3 regions of the Mesorhizobium sp. M6A.T.Ce.TU.016.01.1.1 genome follow, and region 3 is predicted to be linked to each of the others. Evidence: riboswitches for the same ligand, from Rfam matches in the RefSeq annotation. Region 3 holds a riboswitch; each other region holds the start of a gene.
What was found. A riboswitch is a leader RNA that binds a small molecule or an ion and turns the genes downstream of it on or off. The one in region 3 is predicted to bind thiamine pyrophosphate.
Positions count from the first base shown of each region.

Region 1: another riboswitch for thiamine pyrophosphate. It lies ahead of EOC94_RS21510 (ABC transporter permease); the one in region 3 lies ahead of thiC (phosphomethylpyrimidine synthase ThiC).
Region 2: another riboswitch for thiamine pyrophosphate. It lies ahead of thiB (thiamine ABC transporter substrate binding subunit); the one in region 3 lies ahead of thiC (phosphomethylpyrimidine synthase ThiC).

Region 1 covers NZ_RZTJ01000012.1:128,277-132,935, reverse strand. The annotation lists gene EOC94_RS21520 (ABC transporter substrate-binding protein) at 1-701, opposite strand, end outside; gene EOC94_RS21515 (ABC transporter ATP-binding protein) at 698-1,459, opposite strand; gene EOC94_RS21510 (ABC transporter permease) at 1,453-2,253, opposite strand; TPP riboswitch at 2,383-2,495, opposite strand; gene EOC94_RS21505 (sulfite exporter TauE/SafE family protein) at 2,835-3,611, shown strand; gene EOC94_RS21500 (superoxide dismutase family protein) at 3,770-4,279, shown strand; gene EOC94_RS21495 (hypothetical protein) at 4,472-4,659, shown strand, end outside.
Region 2 covers NZ_RZTJ01000001.1:312,849-317,507, reverse strand. The annotation lists gene thiP (thiamine/thiamine pyrophosphate ABC transporter permease) at 1-1,178, opposite strand, end outside; gene thiB (thiamine ABC transporter substrate binding subunit) at 1,412-2,422, opposite strand; TPP riboswitch at 2,466-2,580, opposite strand; gene EOC94_RS01610 (thiamine diphosphokinase) at 2,683-3,327, shown strand; gene EOC94_RS01605 (ABC-F family ATP-binding cassette domain-containing protein) at 3,329-4,659, shown strand, end outside.
Region 3 covers NZ_RZTJ01000018.1:54,485-59,143, forward strand. The annotation lists gene thiC (phosphomethylpyrimidine synthase ThiC) at 1-1,787, opposite strand, end outside; TPP riboswitch at 1,891-2,007, opposite strand; partial or broken gene EOC94_RS25790 (aspartate 1-decarboxylase) at 2,125-2,382, opposite strand; gene EOC94_RS25795 (hypothetical protein) at 2,996-3,259, opposite strand.

The DNA.
Region 1 (4,659 bases), on a different contig from region 3:
ATGAACGCAGTTGCCGTGTCCTTGTTCTTTTCGAGGTAGGCCTGGCTTGAGCCAATGAAATTGGTGTGTTGGTCGGGCACGCCGAAATCCGCGTAGCGGAAGGCGCGCTGGGCCTTGCCGTCAAGCTCCGCTTTGATCCCCTCCCAAGTGTAGACTTCGAGCGTAAAATCGACTGCGCCATTGGCCAAGGCCTCATAGGCAGAGGTGCCAAGCGTCACCGTTTCGAATTTGCCCTCGCCTCCGTCATGGCGGATGATGGTGCCGATCAGCGCATTCTCCCAGGCGCTGCCGAAACCGCCATAGGTCAGGCCGTCCAGGTCCCTGGGGGATTGTATATCGGCGCGGTCCGCATTGAAGGCCAGCCTGCCGGTTTCCGTCTGCATGATGGCGTAGGTGGCGACGAGGTCGGCGCCGGCCGTGCGTTGGGTGAACAATCCTATGGATCCCAGTATACCGAAATCGGCCACGCGGTTGGCGATCAGCGTACCGGCCGCAGTGTCGGTATAGGGCAGCATCTGCACGTCGAGCCCGGCCTCAGCGTAGAAGCCTTTCGCCCGGGCGACATAGAGTCCGACATGGTTTGTGTTCGGCGTCCAGTCGAGAGCGACGGTGACAGTCTGCTGGGCACAGACGGATGTGACGGGTCCGAGCCCGGTGATCAATGCGGCAGCGATGAAGAGGCGTCTTGAAAGCATGGTCATGTCCTTTGGGCGGGCTGTGGATCGAGAAGCGTATGAAGGATGTCGGCTTCGATGGCGCTGGCTTCCGGCGAGGCAAGATCCTTGCGCGGGCGCGGAAGAGGTATGGCGACTTCGCGCAGCACGCGGGCAGGGCGGCCGCTCAGCACATAGATGCGGTCGGACAGGAAGACCGCCTCGCGGACATCGTGGGTGATCAGCAGGACGGTCCAGCGGTGTCGGTCCCACATCGTCTGAAGCCAGCGCTGCATGCCGGTGCGCGTGAGGGCGTCGAGTGCGCCGAACGGTTCGTCGAGCAACAGCATGGCGCGGTCCTGAACGACGGTACGCAACAGCGCGGCGCGCTGGCGCATTCCGCCCGAAAGCTGCGCCGGATACTTTTGCTCGAAGCCCGCAAGGCCGAATTCGCCGTAGAGCGGCGCCACCTTGTCGCGCGCCGCCTTACGGGACATGCCCTGGACTTCCAGGCCGAGCGCGGTGTTGTCGATAACCGTGCGCCAGGGCATCAGGGCGTCGTGCTGCGGCATGAAGGCAAACGGTCGGCGCGCGTCGGCCAGTGGCCGCCCGTCGAAGTCGATGCCGCCGTCGTGGCCTTCGAGACCGCCCGTCAGCAACCTGAAGATCGTGGATTTGCCGGCTCCGGAGGGGCCGAGGATTGAAACGAATTCGCCCGGCTCGACATGCAGGGTGATGCCGGCAAGCACGTCGACATCGCCAATACTTTTGCTGATCTGGCGCAATTCCAGCCGCCTGTTCATGATTTTCGCGCGGCATCGAGCCGTTCCCATGGCATGGCGGCGCGCTGGATCAGCACCGTGGCGGCAAACAGGGCCAGCGTGAGCAACGCGCTGACCAGCACGGCCGCGAGCACGAGATCGGGTCGGAAATTGTTCTTGGCGTTGAGCATGTAGATGCCGAGCCCTTTGGCCGCGCCGGCATATTCCGCGAAGATGGCGCCGACCACGGCATAGGTGATCGAGATGCGCAGCCCGGCGAAGAAATAGGGCAGCGAGGAGGGCAGGCGGGCCAGCAGGAAAATGCGCATGCGGGAAGCGCCCATCGAACTCAGAAGCGCCGAAATGTCCCGATCCGTCGATTCATAACCCTGCACCAGCGCGACCAGCATGGGAAAGAAAGTCAGGAGCGCGACCAGCATGATTTTCGGCGTCAGCCCGAAGCCGAACCAAAGAACGACCAGCGGGGCGATCGCCACCAGCGGCAGGATCTGACTGATAATGAATACCGGGAACAGGGCGCGGCGCAGCGGCTTGAAGAAGTCGATCAGCACCGAAAGGATGAAGGCAACGGCCAGCGAGCAGGCGAAACCCGCCAATGTGGCGCTGATGGTCGGCACGGTGTTGTCGAACAGCGCCTGGCGCTGCTGGATGGCTTGGGCGAGGACTCGTGACGGCGCCGGCAGCGTGGTGGGCGAGATGCCCGAAATGCGCGCATAGAGCTCCCAAGCCAAAACCAGCGTGCCGACCGATAGCAAGGCCGGTCCGACCTTGGCGAACAAGGCTGCGATTCGCGGCGCGGCGGAGAAGAGCTGAGACATGCGAGACCTCCGGCGCGAAAGATCAGCGCGGGGTCGGGCCGTTGGCCGCGACCGTGAGGTCGATCGTGATATGGTCCTCGGGCGGGCCCACGAAATCGCCGGACATCGGAAAAAGAAAAATCTGTGCGCCAGAAAACATCGCCCGCCTCGCTCCGCTGGTATTATCCAGATCAGCTCTAGGGTTTACGGGCTTGCAGCCCATCTCTCAGCCCCGACGATACGGAGCACCCCTGTGGATGGCGGCAATTAAACAGATAAAGGGTGGAGCTGCAAGTCTGCGTCCGGCCCGTGAAACCTCAGGGTCAGAGGAGGTTCAGGTACCCGCAGGGGCATCTGAGCAAAACAGAAAAAGAATGCCAATCCGGCGTCCTGTCCGAGATCGCCCTCAATATTCTGAGAAACTAAATGACTGTGAAGGTATGGGAAAGGCGTCGGTCGAGCGGATCGTTTTCCGTTCGTCGTCACCATTATCGATGCCACGCGTTTGGTGAATTGTGGAAGCGTGAAGATATAATCGCATACGTTGTAGGTAGCGAGTTTCTCTATCGCCAATTACGACCCGCACTTTGTTGGAGAGCCAAATGCAAGAATTCCTTCTTTTTGCGTTCGTGGGGTTTGTAGCTCAAGCTGTGGACGGGGCTCTCGGCATGGCCTACGGCGTGGTTTCCTCGACAACATTACTGGGGTTTGGCGTGTCTCCTGCACACGCTTCGGCTTCAGTTCACGCGGCTGAGCTGTTTACCACTGCGGCCTCAGGTTCGGCTCACCTCTATCACCGCAACATTGACTGGAAGCTTTTCTGGCGGCTGATGCCATTTGGCGTGATCGGCGGCGTTCTCGGCGCTTTTGTGCTCACCTCGTTTGAAGGAGCCGTCATGAAGCCGTATGTGACCACATACCTTGCGCTCGTCGGAGCTTGGCTCCTGTTCCGGTCATTCCGGCGGATCCCAAGCAATCCGGTCCCTCCAGGCGTGGTACCTCCCCTTGGACTAGGTGGTGGATTTCTCGATGCCGCAGGGGGCGGCGGATGGGGACCCATCGTAACGACGGGCCTTCTCGGTTTTGGCGGCACGCCCCGCTACGTTATTGGCACGGTCAATGCCAGCGAGTTCCTCATCACGTTGTCGGTGTCTCTGACCTTCTTGTTTGCGTTACTAACGGGCCATTGGGAGGAGGCAGGAGAGCTAACGGAAAATCTACTCTCCGTTGCCGGCTTGATCGTTGGCGGCGTAGTCGCAGCGCCGATGGCCGGATTGGTAGTGAAGTCAATCGCAGAAAAGACGCTTCTCAGGCTCGTTGGCGTTGTCATCATGCTGCTGGCAGGTTGGCAAACCGCGGAACTCTTCGAATTGGTGTAATCACGTCGTGAAACTTCACTCCATGACACGGAGACTATCGAGTTCCACGCATCACCCCCGCTTCTCTGGCGGCCGCGCCGGAGACAAACTCCATTCCCAAATGGAACGAAGAGGCCCCGTTGTTGTTTGGGGTCCTTGGACAACCGGAGGCTGAGTGGATGAAAAAATTGCTTGCAACAACAGGATTGGCGCTGGCGGTCGCGATGCCTGCAGCGGCTCAGGACACCGCGACCGCGAAAGCCGAATTCGTCAACATGGCTGGCGAGAAGAACGGAACGGCCACGCTGACCGAGACGGCGCAGGGTGTGCTGATCGCGTTGGAGGTAACAGGACTGCCGGCGGGTGAATGGGTCGCGTTCCATGTTCATGAAACCGGAAAGTGCGACCATCAGACCGGCCATGACTCGGCAGGTGGGCACTTCAATCCGACGAATGCCGAACATGGATATCTCACTGGAAAAGGCCCGCACGCGGGCGACATGCCAAATCAGCGAGTCGGCGCCGACGGCGTTTTGCGTGCCCAGGCTTTCAACAGCATGGTCAAACTGGACGGTGGAGAAACGGCAATACGAGGCAAGGCATTGATGATCCACGGCGGACAGGACGACTACAAAAGCCAGCCTGCCGGTGATGCCGGAAATCGTCAGGCCTGCGCCGTGATCGAGTGAAAAGCCCCGAGACGAGTAATAGGCCTCTCCGACATATGATCTGACTGGCTCGTAACCCTCGAGGGTTAGGTCACCGTGCGCGGTCGGGTCTCTGGCATGAGGATAGGCCGGACGCTCGTGCGCCTGAAGAGGATTGACAACGCAGCCATCACGCCGAAATTGGCGTTCATTCTGTGACTGCCGGATGATTGCATGAACGATACTTCTCCCATGGGTGTGCCCTCCACGGGTCTTGCCCAGTCAGCCATTTCTGCCCGCGGCCTCGTCAAGACCTTCGGCAAGCTGCGCGCGGTCGATGGTATCGATCTCGATGTGCCGCGCGGCATGATTTTCGCCATCCTGGGCCCGAACGGCGCCGATCACCGCACCGGTTTTCGTGG
Region 2 (4,659 bases), on a different contig from region 3:
GCGCCGATGACGATGGGCGGCACGACGAGCACGAAGCCGGCGCCGGTATCGGTGGCATGCTCGAGCAGCGTCTTGGCGCCGACGCGACGCTTCAGGGCCAGTGCCCGTCGTCCCATGACGAGCGACAGCGACAGCGCCACCGAAAGCAGCGCCGCCAGCAAGGCGAGCACTGCGCTGGTCAGCGTCGCTTGCCGCACAGCGCTCTCGCCCGCCAGCCGGCCAAGATCGGCGCCAAGGCCCGACATCACCGTGGCCGCCATCGGCCCGGCGACGAACAGCAATGCCAGAACGATCAATGCTGCGTTCAGCACGGTCTCGCCGACGCTTGCCGAAAGATACCGGCGCGGTGCCACCGACAGGTTGGCATCGCCGACGGTGTTGGCGCCGAGCCGCATCAACACCAGCACCACGACGAAGGTCAGCGCGATCTGCAGCAGTGTCAGCGTCACCGCGCGGGCAGGATCGAAATCGAAACGCAGCGCCTGGTAGATAGCGACCTCCAGTGTCGTCGCGCGCGGCCCGCCGCCCAGCGTGAGCACGATGGTGAAGGATGTGATGCACAGCATAAAGACAAGCCCGGCGACGCCCGGCAGCGCCGCCCGCAGCGTCGGCCATTCGATCAGCCGGAAGGCGGGTCTGGCGCCCATGCCGAGCTGGCTCGCCAGCCGCCACTGGTCGGCCGGCACTGTCCCCAGCGCTTCAAGGAACAGCCGCGTTGCCAGCGGCAGGTTGAAGAAGACGTGGGCGACGAGGATGCCGGACAGGCCGTATATGCCCGGCCAACCCTGACCGCCAATCGCGCTGAGCAGGCCGGCGAAATAGCCGGCACGGCCATAGAGGGCCAGAATGCCGAGCGCGGCGACGATGGCCGGCAGCGCCAGCGGCACGGCGAAGAGCTGCAGGATCAGGCCGCGGCCAAAGAACCACGGATGCCGCGACAGCGCCCGCGCAACGAGCAGCGCCGGCAGGACGGACAGCAGTGTCGACAGAAGCGCTTGCCATAAGGTGAAACGGACAACGCGGAAGAGATAGGGGTCGAAGGCCGACGCGGCGCCGGACGGGTCGCGGGCGCCTTCGACGATGAGCCCGGCGAACGCTCCACCGATCAAAAGTGCTATTGCCGCAAGCGCGAGAATGCCAGCTGTGACGCGGGAATCCGATGATGGCGCGCGTTGCACGCTAGACCACCAGATTCGAGATTCTTAGCGAGGATTGCGTTCCTTCGCGCCCCCCTCTGTCCTGCCGGACATCTCCCCCACGAGGGGGGAGATTGGCAGGTTCAGCGCTCCGCTCATTCCGGCAATGTCGGAGATTGGCGAAAGCCGGCATGATGGCCGATCTCCCCCCTCGTGGGGGAGATGTCCGGCAGGACAGAGGGGGGCGCCGTAGAGTGATCATCGTCAATCAGAAGCTACTTGCTCATCACCGCCAGCCATTCGTCGACCCAGGCCTTGCGGTTGGCGGCGACCTCTTCGGGGCTGAACAGCAAGGCCTTGGTCGGCTTGACGAGCTTGTCGAAGGCTGGGTTGAGCGGCTTGTCGGTCTTGCCGGCAGGAAACATCCAGTTGGTCTCGGGAATGACGTTCTGGAATTTCGGACCGGTCATGAAGGCCAGGAACTTTTCCGCCAGCGGGTTCTTCGCACCAGTCGTGGTGATGCCGGCAACCTCGATCTGCAGGTACTCGCCCTCCTCGAAGGACGCCGCCTGATAGCGTTCGGTGTTTTCGGCGACCATGTGATAGGCCGGCGACGTGGTGTAGGACAGCACCATCGGCGCCTCGCCCTTGGTGAACAGGCCATAGGCCTCGCTCCAGCCCGGCGTCACGGTGAGCACCTTTGCCCTGAGCTTCGCCCAGGCTTCCGGCGCCTTGTCGCCATAGACCGATCTCACCCACAACAGCAGGCCGAGACCGGGCGTCGAGGTGCGCGGATCCTGGATGACGATCTTCTCATCGGCATCGCCCTCGACCAATTCCTTCAGGCTCTTCGGCGGGGTCTTCAGCTTTTCGGTGTCGTAGACGACGGCGAAATAGCCATAGTCGAACGGCACAAAAATATCGTCGCTCCAGCCGCCCGGCACCTTGACGTCCGATACCGGGCCATGCGGCGAAAACAGGCCGGTAGCCTTGGCTTCCACCGTCAGATTGGTATCGAGGCCGAGCACGATGTCGGCCTTGGTCGCGGCCCCTTCCAATCTGACGCGATTGAGCAGCGCGACGCCGTCGGCGACCGCAACGAAATCGAGAGTGCAGCCGCATTCCGCCTCGAAGGCCTTCTTGACCGCGGGGCCTGGACCCCAGTCGGCGGTGAAGCTCTCATAGGTATAGACGGTGAGTTTCTCCTGCGCGGATGCTGGCCCGGTGCCGAGAACGGACGCGGCAAGCAGCATTGCCGAAACAAGAGAGTATGAAAACGTGCGCATCGGCGCCTCCTTCGTTCGCATTGAAAGGAATTGAGGCGTCGGGCTGTCCGAAACGTCTAATCCCTCCGCCGGTACAAACCGGATCAGGTTCAGCGGGTTGGCATGGTTGCCTCTCAGCTGGTCCGCGAAGATCGCGTCCAGCACCCCGTTAGAGCGTTTCGACACATAGGCCCGGCCGAAGTGCTGCGCAAGCTGAAGTTTGCAGGGCATCTGGAGCGCGGCCTTCCGTTTCGCAAGCAGGGCTGGTAAGGGCCACGCATATGAGCAAATTCACCATCCTGCTTGGCGGCGATCTTATCCGCACGCCGCTGCTCGACCGCCAGGTCGAAGGCTCCCGTGTCATCGCCGCCGACGCCGGCATCGGCCATGCCCGGACGCTGGAGCTGACGCCGGAACTCTGGGTCGGCGACTTCGATTCGGTGCCGGCGGACTTGCCGGACGATCTGGCCGCCGTGCCCCGCCAGGTGTTTCCGGCAGAAAAGGACAAGACCGACGGCGAGCTGGCTATCGCCGCTGCGCTCGAACGCGGCGCGACCGGGCTCGTGCTCGCCGGCGCGTTCGGCGGCAAGCGCACCGACCACGCCTTCCTGCACCTCGCGCTCAGCATCCGGCTGGCCGAGGCAGGCATAGAGGTGCTTTTGACCAGCGGCGCCCAGGAAGGCATCCCCTTGCTTCCCGGAAAGACCGGCTTCGACTACGCCGACAGCACGCTGTTTTCGATCCTCGGCTTCTCCGACCTTTCCGGCTTGACCGTTACCGGCGCCAAATGGCCGCTGAACCACGTCGAGGTCGCGTTCGGCTCATCGCTGACCATTTCCAACGAGGTCAAGGGCCGGCTCGAAATCGCGCTGGGCAGCGGCCGCGCGCTGTTGCTCGCCCATCCTTTTCCCCTACCTGAAAGCTGACATGGCGCCGCCACTTCTCAATCTCGACGGGATAAGGCTGACTTTTGGTGGCACGCCGCTGCTCGACGGGGCGGAACTGACAGCGTCGGCGGGCGACAAGATCGCTTTGGTCGGCCGCAACGGCTCGGGCAAGTCGACGTTGCTCAAGATCGCTGCGGGATTGATCGAGCCGCAGGACGGCGAGATGTTCCGCCAGCCTTCGGCGACAGTGCGCTACCTGCCGCAAATGCCAGACATGGATGGTTTCGCCAGCGTCCGCGCCTATGTCGAGGCGGGGCTTGGACCCGCCGATGACCCCTACCGCGCCACCTATCTGATGGAGCATCTCGGCCTGTCCGGCGAGGAACGACCGAACGACCTGTCCGGCGGCGAGGCGCGGCGCGCTGCCCTTGCCCGCGTCATGGCGCCGGAGCCCGACATTCTCCTCCTCGATGAGCCGACCAACCATCTCGACCTGTCGGTCATCGAGTGGCTGGAGGAGGAGCTTGCCCGCACCTCTTCGGCGCTGATTGTCATCTCGCACGACCGCCGCTTCCTCGAGCGCGTGTCACGCGCCACCGTCTGGCTCGACCGCGGCCAGACCCGCCGTCTCGACAAGGGTTTTGGCCATTTCGAGGAATGGCGCGACACGGTGCTGGAAGAAGAAGAGCGCGAGCAGCACAAGCTCGGCCGCCAGATCGTGCGCGAGGAGCACTGGCTGCGTTATGGCGTGACGGCGCGACGCAAGCGCAACATGCGCCGGCTCGGCGAGTTGCAGACCATGCGCCAGCGCTTTCGTGGCCATCGCGGCGCCGAGGGCGCGGCGACCATGGTGGCCAGCGACGCCGCCGAATCCGGCAAGCTGGTGATCGAGGCCAAGAACATCGAGAAGAGCTTTGGCGACCTCACCGTGGTCAAGGGCTTCTCGACCCGTATTCAGCGCGGCGACCGCGTCGGCTTGGTCGGGCCGAACGGCGCCGGCAAGACGACGCTCTTGAAGATGCTGACCGGCGAATTGAAACCGGACTCAGGCACGGTGCGGCTCGGCACCAATCTGGAGATCGCCACACTCGACCAGAAGCGCGAGGCGGTCGATCCGCAAGAGACACTGGCGCAATACCTCACCGACGGACGCGGCGAGAACCTTGTCATCAATGGCGAGCAGCGCCACGTCGTCTCCTACATGAAGGATTTCCTGTTCAAACCGGAACAGGCGCGCACGCCGGTGCGTGAGCTTTCGGGCGGCGAGCGAGCGCGGCTGTTGCTGGCCCGCGTGCTGGCACGGCCGGCAAACCTTCTGGTGCTCGACGAGCCGACCAACGATCTCGACATGGAGACGCTGGAACTGCTGCA
Region 3 (4,659 bases):
GCTGGCATGTAGAGATCGCCACCTTCGCGATATTTTGCCGCCATGGCCGCCATGCCCTCTTTCTGGGCCTCGGCACGGATGTCGTGGGAGATGCGCATGGAGCAGAATTTCGGCCCGCACATCGAGCAGAAATGCGCCACTTTGTGCGCTTCCTTGGGCAAGGTCTGGTCGTGGAAGGAGCGTGCTGTTTCGGGGTCGAGCGACAGGTTGAACTGGTCCTCCCAGCGGAACTCGAAGCGCGCGCGGGAAAGGGCATTGTCCCTGACTTTCGCCGCCGGATGCCCCTTCGCCAGATCGGCCGCATGGGCGGCTATCTTGTAGGTGATGACGCCTACCTTGACGTCGTTGCGGTCGGGAAGGCCGAGATGCTCCTTCGGCGTGACGTAGCAAAGCATTGCGGTGCCGAACCAGCCTATCATGGCGGCGCCGATCCCTGAGGTGATGTGGTCATAGCCAGGCGCGATATCGGTCGTCAGCGGTCCAAGCGTATAGAACGGCGCCTCTCCGCAGACGGCGAGCTGCTTGTCCATGTTCTCCTTGATCTTGTGCATCGGCACGTGGCCCGGGCCTTCGATCATCACCTGGCAGTCCTTCGCCCAGGCGACCTGCGTCAGCTCGCCGAGCGTTTCCAATTCGGCGAATTGCGCTGCGTCATTGGCGTCGGCGATCGAGCCTGGACGAAGCCCGTCGCCGAGTGAAAAGGACACATCATAGGCGCGGCAGATGTCGCAGATTTCCGCGAAATGCTCGTAGAGGAAGCTCTCCCGGTGATGGTGCAGGCACCATTTGGCCATGATCGATCCGCCGCGCGAGACGATGCCCGTGACCCGGTCTACGGTCAGCGGGATGTAGTGCAGCCGCACGCCGGCGTGGATGGTGAAATAGTCGACACCCTGTTCGGCCTGCTCGATCAGCGTGTCGCGGTAGACCTCCCAAGTCAGGTCCTCGGCAATGCCGTTGACCTTTTCGAGAGCCTGGTAGAGCGGCACCGTGCCGATCGGCACCGGCGAATTGCGCACGATCCATTCGCGGATGTTGCGGATATTGCGGCCGGTCGACAGGTCCATCACCGTGTCGGCGCCCCAGCGGATCGCCCAGACCATTTTTTCGACCTCTTCGGCCATTGACGATGTGACAGCGGAGTTACCGATGTTGGCGTTGATCTTGACCAGGAAATTTCGCCCGATGATCATCGGTTCGCTCTCTGGATGATTGATGTTGGCGGGAATGATCGCCCGCCCGCGCGCCACCTCGTCGCGCACGAATTCCGGCGTGACGAAGTCCGGGATCGCCGCGCCGAAGCTCTCACCGTCGCGCTCAAGCTTGCCGCGCACGATCTCGCGTCCAAGGTTCTCGCGGATAGCCACGGACTCCATTTCAGGCGTAATGATGCCGGCGCGCGCATAGGCAAGCTGAGTCACCGCCTTGCCGGCCTTGGCCCTGAGAGGCCGGTTGCGAATGGGGAATTCCGGCGTCAGGCGCTCGCCCGTGACGAATCCATTGTCTTCCGGCCGGACATGGCGGCCGTCATAGGCCTCGACATCGCCGCGAGCCGTGATCCATTCGTGGCGAAGCCGGGCAAGGCCCCTTTCCATGCTGGTTTCGACAGTCGGGTCTGTATAGGGGCCGGACGGATCGTAGACGGTGACGGGTGGCTCGCCGGCAGTCGGATGAACAGAGATTTCGCGCATCGGCACCCTGATCTGGGGGTGGAGGAGGCCGGGCTTGTGGATTTTCCGCGAGGCGGGCAGTGGTCCCGTCGACACGGCGGGGGTGAGGGCATTCATCGTGAGGCTCCTTTGCTCATGCATTGGAGACCCAGTTCTGTGCCGGAAGGATGAAAAGACGCTTCTGTCGACCTGCCGAAACAGGACCTCGGGCATAAACTCCCGCAAAGCGCTTGCACCGTCCCTACGCCAGTATGAACTGGATCAGGTTCAACGGGTCACTGCGCCGCGAAAGCAAGCAGTATCTCAGCCCCTTGCCGGGACTCCCCTGGTGAATGCGTCAGGTTGGACGGGCCGACGCTATCTTGTCAAGCGCATTCGGGCGCCTTCGGCCGGTGGCGATGACCGGCGGCCTGTCAAAACCGGGCGGAGAGCTCGCGCATGCATCGGGGACAAGTCACGCCCCGGAGACCAGGGCTGGAATGGCCAAAGCCTCTTTCGCTTCGTGAAGGATGGAGAAACTGTATCGGCCATGTGCGTCGAGATCCACCGAGTAGCTCAGGCGGTCACGGATGTGGTTATCCTGGTCCAAGGTGACGATTCGCGGCTTCAGCGAGGTGATTTGCACCTCGTCCAGGTAGATGGAGTTGCAGATAATGATCTGGTCGTCGGGCTGGCAGGTGCGGGCGGCCGCTCGATTCAGGATGCAGCATCGGCGGCGTTCCCGATACCAATGATATCTTGCGGGCAACTTATGCAATCACCGGCTTCGTAAAACCCGACGGCGGCGGCCGTGTCCTGGCGCTGAGGATGTGCCGCTGTTCCAGCAGAGAAATCGCATGGGCCGCGGAGTTTTCGCTCTGCGTGGACGAGTTGACGCAATCGTTTAGCTTGCTTGCAGTTCGTACGACCGCCTTTGAAAGCAACTAAGCTATTGCATGCGGCGATCGATCGCTACATATCCGGCCGCCATTATCCGAGTATTGATCCGCCTGCTGTTGGCGTTGCCGTACATGGCAATCCCTGCGGGGTCGTCGGCGGCCGGATCGGCCGTGCCCTCCAGTCTGAATTCCCCTGCCGAAAACTTCCCTGGCTTGGCTATGCATGCGGTAGATGAGATCGCCGCCTACCGCGACCTGGTCGAGGAAGGCATCGACGCGAAGAATATCGCCGCCCAGTTCGGACAGTCTGGTTATCGCCATGCGTCAGCGGCTCAGACTTGCGGTCTCGAGAGCGGCCTTGCGGGTCACCTCCCTTATGATTCAGATGTTGGAAGACGGCTTCTCGTTACCAATAGAAATGGCGACTACGGAACGCGATCGCGGCCATCAGGAAACACCTGTCTTCGGCTCAACCTCGACATGGCGTCCGATCGACCGCAGATATACAGCTATCTCGTCCATGAGATGATCGCGTTCGCCGTAGATTTCAGCAATCCTACGCAGCTGTGGCTCGACGGCCCTCCGTTGCGCCGGCGTCAAATCAGCATCGCCAAAGACGTATCCCAAGTTGCCAATCGCGCAAATGTTGCAGCCGGCGTCCGCAACTGCTTGCACGAATGCGGGAATGTCTTTTTCTTGCATGGTCTTCATGTCGAATCTCTCGTGAATGGCGAGCTCGCGCCCCCATGCTGCCTTTTCAGCGTGTCCTCTGGGCGGCGCAAGCCTTGAGCGTGGTTGTGCCCGGGCAACCTCGACTATCCCGTCTGCCACGCTCTTTAGAGTCGGTGGGGTCTGGTGATCGCAGGCTGGGCCACTCAAAAGCCTGCAAGAAGAAAGTCATGGCGACCATTGCTCAAGATCGCAAGGGTGCGTGCAAGACCTTCCGTTGGCAGTCATGCACGCCCACTCAGAGAGAGTCCGGCCGCGGAAATTCTCCCTTATTCGTAAGAAAGCTCATTGAGCAACTGGGCATTGAGCAACTGGGTCTCACGTCGCGGGTCTCGTGTGCTTCACAGCCGAAAATAGGGTACCGCCGTGGCAATTCTCGAAAAGTGCAGGTTACCTCGTTCAGGACACGGCGGATTGCCTTCCGACGGCACCCTTGCTGCAACGTGCGACCTAACGAGACATATCTCGTTCGCGTTCCCTCGACCTGTCTTCGTATTGCTGCTTGCCCTGCGATTTCAGGCCCTCTGCTAGCTCCTCGGCCGCTCTTTGGCCTGCAATGTCACTATTCAAGATCATGTCCGGCATCCCTGGATGGTGATAACCGTAACGCGCATGCAGCTTCCCTCAAGCGCAGCGCGTATCCGTCGATTAGTTTCGTCGTCCGGAACCCGAAGCCCTTATCCGGCCTGGTGTATCCATCATTCAACCGGTATACCGTTCCAAACTTTGGCGGACCATTTACCTCAGGCATGATCATCTCGCGTGACATTGTTTTTTGGCGGCGCCATCATCGCACGTGGCATTTTCTAAAAATCAAGACGTGTTAATTTGTAAAATCAGGGATGTGGCCGCGCCCGCTGCGAGGATTTGCAGGTAGCTCTTCAGCTCCAACACGATGTGTGAGGCGGCGGTGGAAAAAGGCAACCGACTTTTAATTGGCGGTACTCACTTCGGAAGCGCTGCAATCGATCCTGAGGATACTAGTGATCGCGAGCGCCCAATGCGTCCGCCGTTGGATCCAGGTGACCTCGCCGCTCGCTCCGCGTTCGGCGCCCGTCGCAGAAAGGTAATCGCGCAATTGCTGCACATGCGCCTCGCGGACGTAGGCGTGGGATTCACGTCCGATTTCCAATTGATCGCGGCGTCGACCCGTCCTTTGATGATCGCGAAGGCATCGGCCCGTCCGGCGATATGCTTCGTCGCGAGCTCAGATTGCGATCTCGGGCACAAGGCGAGATCACAGTTCTGCGATCTGTGGTAACGCGAGCCCGCGAAGCGCCGCCGCGGCCTCTCTTTGGAATCTGGCCGAGAATCGTCGTCGTCTGAGATCAGTTGATCGAGCAGTTCGCGCGCGCGGGACGCGCTTGCGTCCAGTCTCTCCC